3 regions of the Paenibacillus hebaui genome follow, and region 2 is predicted to be linked to each of the others. Evidence: riboswitches for the same ligand, from Rfam matches in the RefSeq annotation. Region 2 holds a riboswitch; each other region holds the start of a gene.

The links. Region 2 has a riboswitch for cyclic di-AMP ahead of ACR32F_RS06915 (hypothetical protein). Riboswitches for the same ligand answer to the same signal wherever they lie in the genome.
Region 1: it holds a riboswitch for cyclic di-AMP, as region 2 does, so the genes downstream of both, ACR32F_RS10710 (C40 family peptidase) here and ACR32F_RS06915 (hypothetical protein) in region 2, are expected to answer to the same signal.
Region 3: it holds a riboswitch for cyclic di-AMP, as region 2 does, so the genes downstream of both, ACR32F_RS00155 (ubiquitin-like domain-containing protein) here and ACR32F_RS06915 (hypothetical protein) in region 2, are expected to answer to the same signal.

The regions. Positions count from the first base shown of each region.
Region 1 is NZ_CP196836.1:2,317,862-2,321,141, forward strand. Features, by position in the region: gene ACR32F_RS10695 (hypothetical protein) at 1-204, shown strand, start outside; gene ACR32F_RS10700 (hypothetical protein) at 325-543, shown strand; gene ACR32F_RS10705 (carboxymuconolactone decarboxylase family protein) at 683-1,012, shown strand; gene ACR32F_RS10710 (C40 family peptidase) at 1,118-1,582, opposite strand; cyclic di-AMP (ydaO/yuaA leader) riboswitch at 1,589-1,720, opposite strand; gene pelA (pectate lyase) at 2,131-3,090, shown strand; tRNA gene ACR32F_RS10720 (tRNA-Leu) at 3,271-3,280, shown strand, end outside.
Region 2 is NZ_CP196836.1:1,566,864-1,570,143, forward strand. Features, by position in the region: gene ACR32F_RS06900 (urease accessory protein UreF) at 1-124, opposite strand, end outside; tRNA gene ACR32F_RS06905 (tRNA-Leu) at 487-569, shown strand; gene ACR32F_RS06910 (glutathione peroxidase) at 741-1,217, opposite strand; cyclic di-AMP (ydaO/yuaA leader) riboswitch at 1,587-1,763, shown strand; gene ACR32F_RS06915 (hypothetical protein) at 1,880-2,278, shown strand; gene ACR32F_RS06920 (HAD family hydrolase) at 2,439-3,122, shown strand; gene ACR32F_RS06925 (Nramp family divalent metal transporter) at 3,277-3,280, opposite strand, start outside.
Region 3 is NZ_CP196836.1:32,102-35,381, reverse strand. Features, by position in the region: gene rnmV (ribonuclease M5) at 1-391, opposite strand, end outside; gene ACR32F_RS00155 (ubiquitin-like domain-containing protein) at 547-1,731, opposite strand; cyclic di-AMP (ydaO/yuaA leader) riboswitch at 2,004-2,256, opposite strand; gene ACR32F_RS00150 (TatD family hydrolase) at 2,498-3,268, opposite strand.

The DNA of each region.
Region 1 (3,280 bases), 750 kb from region 2:
CATCCTCAATTTTTCTGGTACAAACGCTATGTTGCCTGGTCAGAATTGCTGACGATTGTAGGCTTGTGCGAAGAGTTGTCCTTCTCTTGGAAAGAACAATTTACACCGCATCAAGTTGCGTACCTTGAAGAACGTGTGATGTCCGCCAAAGTGCTTGATTTTTGGTTCGAGAAGAACGACAGCAAAGAGCACGCGCAGCGGTAACTTTCAGTCGGGGACATATTTTCGAATGACATGACAGTCCAATACAGTCACGTGAGACCTAAATGACTTTTCATTTAGGTCTCTTTTTGTAAATTAATTTGGAGTATAGGAGCCATGGACATGATTAGTGATACAGAATTGGACACCTTGCGTTTATCGGGGGAAAAAGTAAGAGTGGTGCGGGACGAGCTGGAGTCTAACGATGTAACGGGTATTGTTGTTGCCTGGGATGGCGAGCAGGTACTCATCCGCCGTCAGAATCGGCGTGTTGTTAAGCTGGATCGCCATTACCGATATCAGCTGTTCAGCGAGCCGCGCCAAAGCCCGCTTAGTGAGTAATCTCTTGTGATTTTACTGGGACCATGCGAGCAATGCTTGGAATTACCATGATGTTTTGGCATAAATGATTCACTCGGGAGAGAAGATAGGTACAGTGAGGACGTTCTGTAACTATAGTCGAGAGGAAGTGCTGCAAGCTATGACATTGATGAATGATAAAGTTCATGCCTACAAGGATCAGATTGGAGCATTGAGCGATGTGTTACCTGGTGTAGTGAAGTCTTATCATGAGTTTACCGGAGAGTGTTTTCAGCCTGGAGTCATTGATGCAAAGACAAAACAGCTGATTGCACTCGGGATAGGCTTGTTCGCGAACAATGAGGTATGTACGTTCTACCATGTGGAAGAGGCCCGTGCCAAGGGCGCTACAGATCAGGAGATCATGGAGACGGTTGCTGTGGCCGGAGCTGTAGGAGGCGGACATGCACTGTCTCAGGGTGCCATGAGGGTTCAAAAGGCGCTACATTAAGTATAGAAGTCGAGAGTACACCTGTTTCGTAAACATAAGCCCCAAAACAAAGAGGAGGTTCCGGATTTACCCGGAGCCTCCTCTTTGCAATATATCAGACCAAACCTATATTTTTCCGAGCATTTTGTTATACATAAATTGTCCTGTCACCCGGCGTGAAGTTACGTAGCGATCGTTGAAATACGGATTCGCTAGTTTGGTGATGCTTACACCCTTGCTGCTTGATGCATGAGCAAATTGTCCGCCACCAATGTATACGCCAGTGTGTGAAACGCCGTTGCCCATCGTATTGAAAAATACCAGATCACCTGTACGAAGATTGGCCTTGGATACTGGAGTACCTGCTTTGGCCTGCTGCTGTGAAGTACGAGGTAACTCAATGCTATATTTGTTGAAAATATATCTCATAAATCCTGAACAATCAAACCCGGCGAGAGTAGTACCACCCCATTTGTAAGGTATGCCAGTCATGTTGTCAACTACGGTGTTAATACTACTTGCCTGTGTGCTTGTTGCACCGGATGTGAATAGAACTGCTGCTCCAAAAATAGAGATGATAAGCTTTTTCAAAATTTATTGTTCTCCCTTCGATGCCTACGGAGTTAGCTAAGGGTTCGGTTGAAGGTTCCCTATATTTCCTATGTACAAGAATAATTCACCCAGAATGGTTCCTCCGTTTTCAAACATGAAACTCGGCAATGAATAATTAAGTTTTTGTAACCTTTTGACACTATATTGCATAAATGCGTAAATGTCAAACCTATATTAATAACTTCTTAGCACCTCAATGTTAAAGGAATTCAAGCTTTTTAGGTGGAATTGATGTTGCCGTCTAGATATGCTTGATGACAAAAAAGTAATATTGTTTCAGCGGTCATCCAATTGGACAAATAAGTAAGTTTGTCTTTTGTGATTAAAACGATCCCGAAAGGTTCAATTCAAGTGCTTTGTTACATTTTGTTGCAAATATTGACAAAATCCGTTTTATTGCATAAGATAACTTCATTCTATACCACATATTGGATAAAAAGAAATATTAAAGGTTAGATAAATAAATAAAGGAGGAGGGAAGGGGTTTATTTTGTAGTAATCAAAAAAAATTGGGGAGAGTGAATGAATTGTTAAAACCTAAAGCGAGATTTGCATCTTTCGTATTGGCATGCACGTTTGTTCTATCTATTGTTGGGGTGGCATTCCAACCTGTTGGAACCGTGTCTGCTGCTGATGCTTCCGGAACTACAGCCAGTCTTTCTGATATTTTGAAGAACCAGAGAGCTGACGGAGGGTGGAGAAAAGATTACAGTCAAAATAGCGGGGAATGGGCAAAGTCCACGATCGACAATAAAGCTACATACTCAGAAATTAGAAGATTGGCTAAGGAATTCAAAAAGACAAATGATCCGCGCTACTCAGCTGCTGCGATCAAAGGAATCAACTTTTTGATCAATATGCAGTATTCGAACGGCGGATGGCCTCAAGTCTACCAAAGCTCGGGATATCACAAGCACATTACTTATAATGACGATGCCATGATTAATGTAATGTACATGCTGGATGAAGTAGCAGCGCGCAAGGGTGACTTCTCGTTTATCGACAGCACACTTGCCAATCGAAGCAACAACTCAGTTGCTAAAGGGGTAGATGCTATCCTGAATACACAGGTGGTTTCAGGTGGCAAGTTGACAGCGTGGGGACAACAACATGATTCCAGCTCCCTTCAACCGGCAGGAGCAAGAATTTATGAAGTACCATCTCTGACGGCTAGTGAGAGTGTAACGATTGTTAATTTCCTGAAGACCAGACCTGCTAATGCCAAAATTACGGCATCCATCAAAGGAGCAGAGGCTTGGTTCAACAAAGTGAAGATTTCGGGATACAAGTACGAAAGAGCAAACGGAGACAGCAAAATTGTCGCTGATTCCAAAGCGGCACCCATCTGGGCTCGCTTCTATGAAGTGGGGACAGATAAACCGATCTTTATTGGTCGTGATGGGGTTGTTAGATACAAATTAAGTGATATTGATAAGGAAAGAAGAGGCGGTTATGCATGGTATGGCAACTGGCCTTCCAAACTGTAACATTTAAACAAACGTGAGGCTTGACATTGTACATCGATAGCTGGCTATAAGCGAAGCCCGAACTGGACATGAATGTCTGGCTCGGGTTTTATTATATTGTTTTGAGTATTGACATGCTGTATCCCACATGATATATTATTTCTTGTCGCCGAGATACATAATGTCGGAGATATACAATATGCGGTCGTGG
Region 2 (3,280 bases):
CAGCATTACGAATGGTACCTTCAGCGATATGGGCATCCATACCGAAGGAATGAGTAAACCCTCCGACCTGGATAGAGGAATCAAGCAGTTTGACATAATCGAGCAGCTTATTCCCACGGTTCACAATCTTTCGCCTCCTACATTCGTTAAATGTTATGTTAAATAACATTTGTACTCCTGTTTAGTTTGTTTTATGTGTGTAAATCCGAATTATATGTTATATATAATCACACAAATATCTGATTTTTGTCAATAGTTCTCTGGTATTTAAAGTAAAATAGTTTTTGTGTTATTATATATGACTTGATGAGTAGTTTTTAAAGGTGAAATGAGATCCAATGTAATGATATGCATTTGATAGGATAAAATGACGAGAATATCCGTTTTATGAAGAAAAAACGAACGTTAAAATGACATTTGAAAAAATACTTTACTTTTAAATATGAACCGGGTATAATCAATTCTGTTGCCGATTATTTACGACATGCGGTCGTGGTGGAATGGCAGACACGCTACCTTGAGGGGGTAGTGGGCGTATGCCCGTGGAGGTTCGAGTCCTCTCGCCCGCATCATAATGAATGATAAGAAGAAGCTTCCCATATTGGGTGGCTTCTTTTTTTTATTGTACGGATAGGCAGATCCGCAAACGAAAAAGGTCATCCGTTTGCCCAGGTTGAATTGTTGTTCTCCACGGGTTCGGATGACCTTATTATGTTATTTATTGCATTTATGCCAATGGCTTATTTAAGCAAATCCTTAATGTCCGCCTCAATCTTGTCAGGTGTTGTTTTGGGTGCATAACGTTTCAGAACACGTCCGTTCTGATCGACAAGGAATTTGGTGAAATTCCACTTAATTGCTTTGGAGCCGAGCACACCAGGAGCCTCTTTGCTGAGATGCTGGAAGAGAGGGTGCGCGCTCGAACCATTCACATCGATTTTCTCAAACATCGGGAAGCTAACACCATAGTTCATCTGGCAGAACTCAGCAATATCGTCGGAAGAGCCTTTTTCCTGTGCAAACTGATTGCTTGGAAAACCGAGAACTTCAAAAGGGGAGTCCTTAAACTTGTCTTGCAGCTCTTGCAGACCTTTGAATTGGGGTGTGAGGCCGCATTGGCTTGCTGTATTCACGATAAGCAGTACTTTGTCACGATATTCAGACATTTCAACTTCCTGACCGCGAAGGGTGTTTACTTTGTATTCATAGACTGACATGAGAATCGCCTCCTATTATGTGTTCTTCTATTACCTATTATATTGATTGCAATTAAATAATGCAAAATTAATATCGTCTTTTATGCTCATTTAGGGCATGTATTGTATAAACTGTGAATGATATTCCTCATGATTTTTGAAAAAAAGAGAATTAGAGAGATTTGAAGACTTGCATGTAGTATAAATACGATGTAAGCGTTATTATTGGCATGGAATGGTGAAAATCCGCCGATTCGGTGATCTGTGAAGACTTTACACCGATTGGGCGCGGGTGTATGATTCATATCGTAATTTCAATTTAAATTAAATTTTTTACATGAAAAACGAAACAAACGATAATATCGCTCTGATTAATCATAATAAGGAACGATGTTTTAATCGCTGAGTTTCCATTCATTTCATGGGTGGGAAACGGGGGAACCAACAGGATGCGCTGTTCACGACAGTAGGCATCCATGGGGTGAATTTTCCGGTGACAGCCGGAAATAGGGCGACTCTCGCGCCCGAATCCGTCAGCTAACCTCGTAAGCGTTAAAGGGAGAGGCAACAAGCCGTACGCTGGTTCATGGCGTTTTTCGCTATGAATTATTTAAGAAGCGTCCGGGAGGCCTTGGTCCCCCACGCTTCTTTTTTGTTGTCTTTTCACGCTAAGGGAGGAACGAATGATGGATAAAGAGATGATCTTAGTGACTGCTCCAAATGAGGCAGGCCGTAAATTTATCAAGCTGCTGATGTACAAAAAAATGCCGTTTGCCGTTCTGACCAACAGTGCAGGGGAAGAACGGAGGCTTCGGAGAATTGGAGTGGAGCATGTCATTCGCATGAATACGGCTGCAGCTCAGAAATGGTTTCTGCCGCAGGGCAGCGTCGGCAACGTTTTTATTTTTGAGAACAGTCTAAACCTGACCTGTCGGTATTTACAGATCTGTCGCTCATGGACTTCCAAGTCTCTATGTGTTATTACAGAGCAAAGCCATCCTAAAGGAATCTACCGAGGTATGGGAGCAGACCGAATTGTTTATTCTTTAAATGGTGAGGTTGGGTTCTTGCTTAATGGTTAATGCGCTCGCTTGTGATTGATCCGGTGTCAGCTGCCTGTTATAATTGTAATTATAAATAAACGGAATTCTGAGGAGACTCATGCATGATGGTGAGTCTTCTTTTTTATGATTCAGGCAATGGAAGAGATCGTTTTCCTGTGGCTCACAAGGAGGAATAGGCGTGCCGGATGTACATGGGTTAAAGTGGTTGTTCTTTGATGTAGGGGATACGCTGGTGGATGAATGGGAGCCAGTGGATGATATTATCGGGCAGTTTGTTCGCGAGGCTTGTGCGTTAGGATATTCGGTGAAAATAGAGACGGTACGAGAGCTGTTTGCTTTGTGTTACCGAAATTATGAGCAGTGGCCGATGAAAGTAGCCATTCGCACATGGATCAGTGATGCCGAACATCGGGAGCGGATTCAGGAAAGATTGAAGTTTCGCAAGGAACTTGAACGTCCCTTTGCGTCTGCCGACGTTGTTCTCCAGACCTTGTCGGAGCATTATAAGATTGGCATCATTGCCAATCAGAGTCCGGGGACAGAAGATCGGCTGGAGAGCTACGGGTTGCGCAGATATGTGGATGTGCTCGCCTGTTCGGCTGAAGAAGGAGTGTCCAAGCCTGATCCTGAGCTGTATGCTGTAGCGCTGAAACAGGCAGGATGTAAACCCGAGGAAGCGGTAATGATCGGCGACCGGATTGATAATGACATCATGCCTGCGAAGAAGCTGGGGATGCACACGATACGGATTTTACAGGGGTATGGCAGATTCCAGCCAGAGCGTGATGATGAGGAGCGTCCAGACTGGACGATTGAATCACTGGAGCAGCTTCTGCCTCTGTTGGTCATAGATCGGGATTAGGAAACTGAAAATATATAGTAGCAATTATTCTATCATGGTAAAGTTGCTGCACAGCAGTATAAAAGGCTGATCGTCTCAAGAGATACGTGACTTGAGACGATCAGCCTTTTTGAGTTATTTGCTTTGTGCTCGGGTTGCTGCTATTAGAATGTTATTAG
Region 3 (3,280 bases), 1.5 Mb from region 2:
GTACGATAAGCCCTGCGGCAATCAGGTCCTCCCAATCGATCAGGCTCGGGGCACCCTCGTATGAAGTATGTACGCGCGCCAGAGCATGCCGAATCGCCTCCGGTGAGGCGTTCTCGATCCCAATGTCCCCTTTGCGCGTTGCATCGGCTTCCGGAATGAAGGCGTGCTTGCAGCCTGGGACTTTATTGGCAATAATTTTACGAATGCGTTCGCCGGCATGATCCGGGTCTGTCAGTATAATGACACCACGTCTCTCTTGAGCGAGCGCAATCCGCTTCAGAATGCGCTGGTTGATTGCAGATCCACCTGTCTCGATTGTATCTGCCTGGACCGCGCGACGAATGGCTACGGTGTCGTCACGTCCTTCCACCACGATGACTTCTTTTATCATGTTCCATTTCTTCCTTTCTAACGCAAAAAGAAGAGGAATATCCTCTTCTCTGCCAAACGGCGGGGGAGACTGCATTCAGACCCCTCCGCCGCATATTCCGCATGAATCAATCATGCAACTATTTTATAGCATTCCCATTTCAAAGTAAAACGAAATTAGTTCGCTTCCGGCTTCACCGGACCGATTACATAAACCGTCTTGCCTTTCTTACGTCCGAAATTCAGGGCATGCTTTACACTATCATAATACACATCAATTTTGTGGCCTTTAATCGCACCACCTGTGTCTTCCGCACGACGGAAGCCAAGGCCTTCGATATAGACCCACCAGCCAATTGGAATGATTTTAGGATCAACCGCAATGGTGCGCCCTTCCGTTACACGAGTACCGGAAGCTGTTTTAGTACCAATGCCAGGCTCTTCGGAAGAGTAGGCAGTCATGGATACGTTCTTAAGGACTTTGGAGTATTTAAAAGAAGTCCCCGATACGTTAACTACTTTGCTGCCCGAGGCAGATGTTTTCTTCGAGTTCGTTGTCGTTGCTTTTTTGGTTGTAGATGTTTTAGCCGATACCGTCTGAATCTTCGGTTCTTTCACGACTGGTTTAGCCTTGGTGCCAACAGCGATCACTTTATCAACTCGATTATTAGCAACCGATTTGCCAACCATTTTTTTGGAGACCAATTCTCCATCTTGGAACACCTTTTCAATATGCTGTACAATGGTGCCTTCTTTACCACTGACAACGACGCGATTGTCGCCTTTGTACAAGCTAGGGTCAGCCGTTTTGATCACTTTATAAGCAACCGGCTGTTTCACATCTACTGTACGCTTTGTTACACGCACTACACGGATTTTCATGTCCGCTTTAATGTTGGTCCCAAGTGCAGGATACACTTTATCTTTACTTGCAATCTGAATACCTGATTTTTGAATCGCATCTTGGACCGATGAATCGGTTGTATACAGAGTCTTGGTGTTTCCGTCTGCCGTAATATTAACTGGAACGGCCCGCTCAATAACGATGCGGTCTCCATCTGCAATGGCCCCGTTCAAGGGCATGGATACCTGATCGTGAGGGCTGACTGTGATTGACTGCTCCTCCAACATTTCTTGAAGCATTCCTGTACGAGTCTCTACCGCTTGAGCTTTGCCATCAATAACCAGTGAAATTTGCTTCCCGGCCTGACCGTAAACGACTAACAAGATCATGATTGTAAGCGCAATTGAGAAAATCGCGATCAATGCCATTTGACGCAAGTTCTCATGCTTCCACCGCAACGCGAAAGACTTACTGGATGATCGTGACTCATGGGTCTCTTCTGGTTGGAATGTGCCCACTTCTCCGTCCTCCTTCATAGCCTCGCCGTCTAAAGTAATGCATGATGTCTTTGACGTGACTATACCAAATTTTCTACAGAACACAGGTTAGACTAACATAACCGGTTCTGCACCATGAACCAATCTTCGCAACATGATGTCATCGTCCTGAATACTTACCGTATGATGACTGTCTTTCTTTTATTCAAAAACAAAAAAGCCAAAGAAAGAGTTTAAGAGGAACTCTTTCGTGGCTTCCGAATGATTTTGAATATCGGAAATTCATGCACGAGGTTGCCTCTCTTTTTCCGCTTGCGAGGTTAGCTGTCGGGTTCGGGCGAAAGAGAGCCGCCCTATCTCAGGTCATCCGCTCATGGCGGACGCCCTTGAATTCACCCCGAGACCCAAAGAAGAAATCAAATACGGCTTCGCAGATCCATTCGCTGTTTTGGGTCAGCGAATGTTGCGCATCGGTTACTTCCACCGATGTTTAAGCCCTATTGGTTCCCCCGCTCTCCGTTAACGGAGACTCAGCGAGACTGATTCATGAAAGTAATGTTGTTTCATCGGAAAGTGTCCCTTTGTTCATCCCCCGAACATCTGTCCAATTTTCCGCGCAACAATTCACTGAAAAGATGATATCCTGTTTTGATGCATGTTGTAAAGCATCGATCAAGTACGTTTTTCTGAATATTTGGTTAAAATATTGTAATATTCTTGATTTATTTGGATCAAAGAGCAAATTAACTCCGCTTAACTCCCTTTTTCACCTGATTTACTCGATATCTTAACGAATCCCAAATCGTTCCATGGCATTTTTGGTTGTTATTGCAGCAATTTCCTCTAAGGAAATACCTTTAATTTCCGCAGCTGCTGCCGCAACCAGACGTACATGCGCTGTCTCATTTCGTTTGCCACGATAAGGATGAGGTGTCAAATAAGGAGAGTCCGTTTCGAGAAAAAACCGATCCATAGGGACCTTCTCAAGTACCTCCTTGGGCTGCTTTGCATTTTTGAACGTGATTGGCCCACCAAAGGACAGATGAAAGCCCAGATCCAGGCACATTTTCGCCGTTTCCCAGCTCCCAGAGAACGAATGCATAACTCCGCCTACCTCGCCCGCCTTCTCTTCACGCAAAATCTTAACAATATCCTCGTGCGCATCCCGATTATGGATCACAATAGGCATATTCACTTCACGAGCCAGAGCAATTTGTTGTCGTAATACGCGGTGCTGCACTTCCTTCGGCGAAGTATCCCAATGATAATCCAATCCAATCTCACCGATGGCAACCACTTTTTCATGCTTGCATAAAGATGCAATCCATTCCAGATCGCCCTCCTGCATCGTGATCGCATCTACCGGGTGCCAACCTACAGCTGCGTATATAAAATCATAGGTCTCAGCCAGCTTCATCGTGGATGGAATGGTCTCCCGGTTAAAGCCAACATTGATCATACGGCCAATCCCTGCATCCACAGCACGCTGAATCATGTCCTCGCGGTCCTCGTCGAATTGCGGTGCATCCAAGTGAGTATGTGTGTCGAATAACATCATGTATATTGCTCC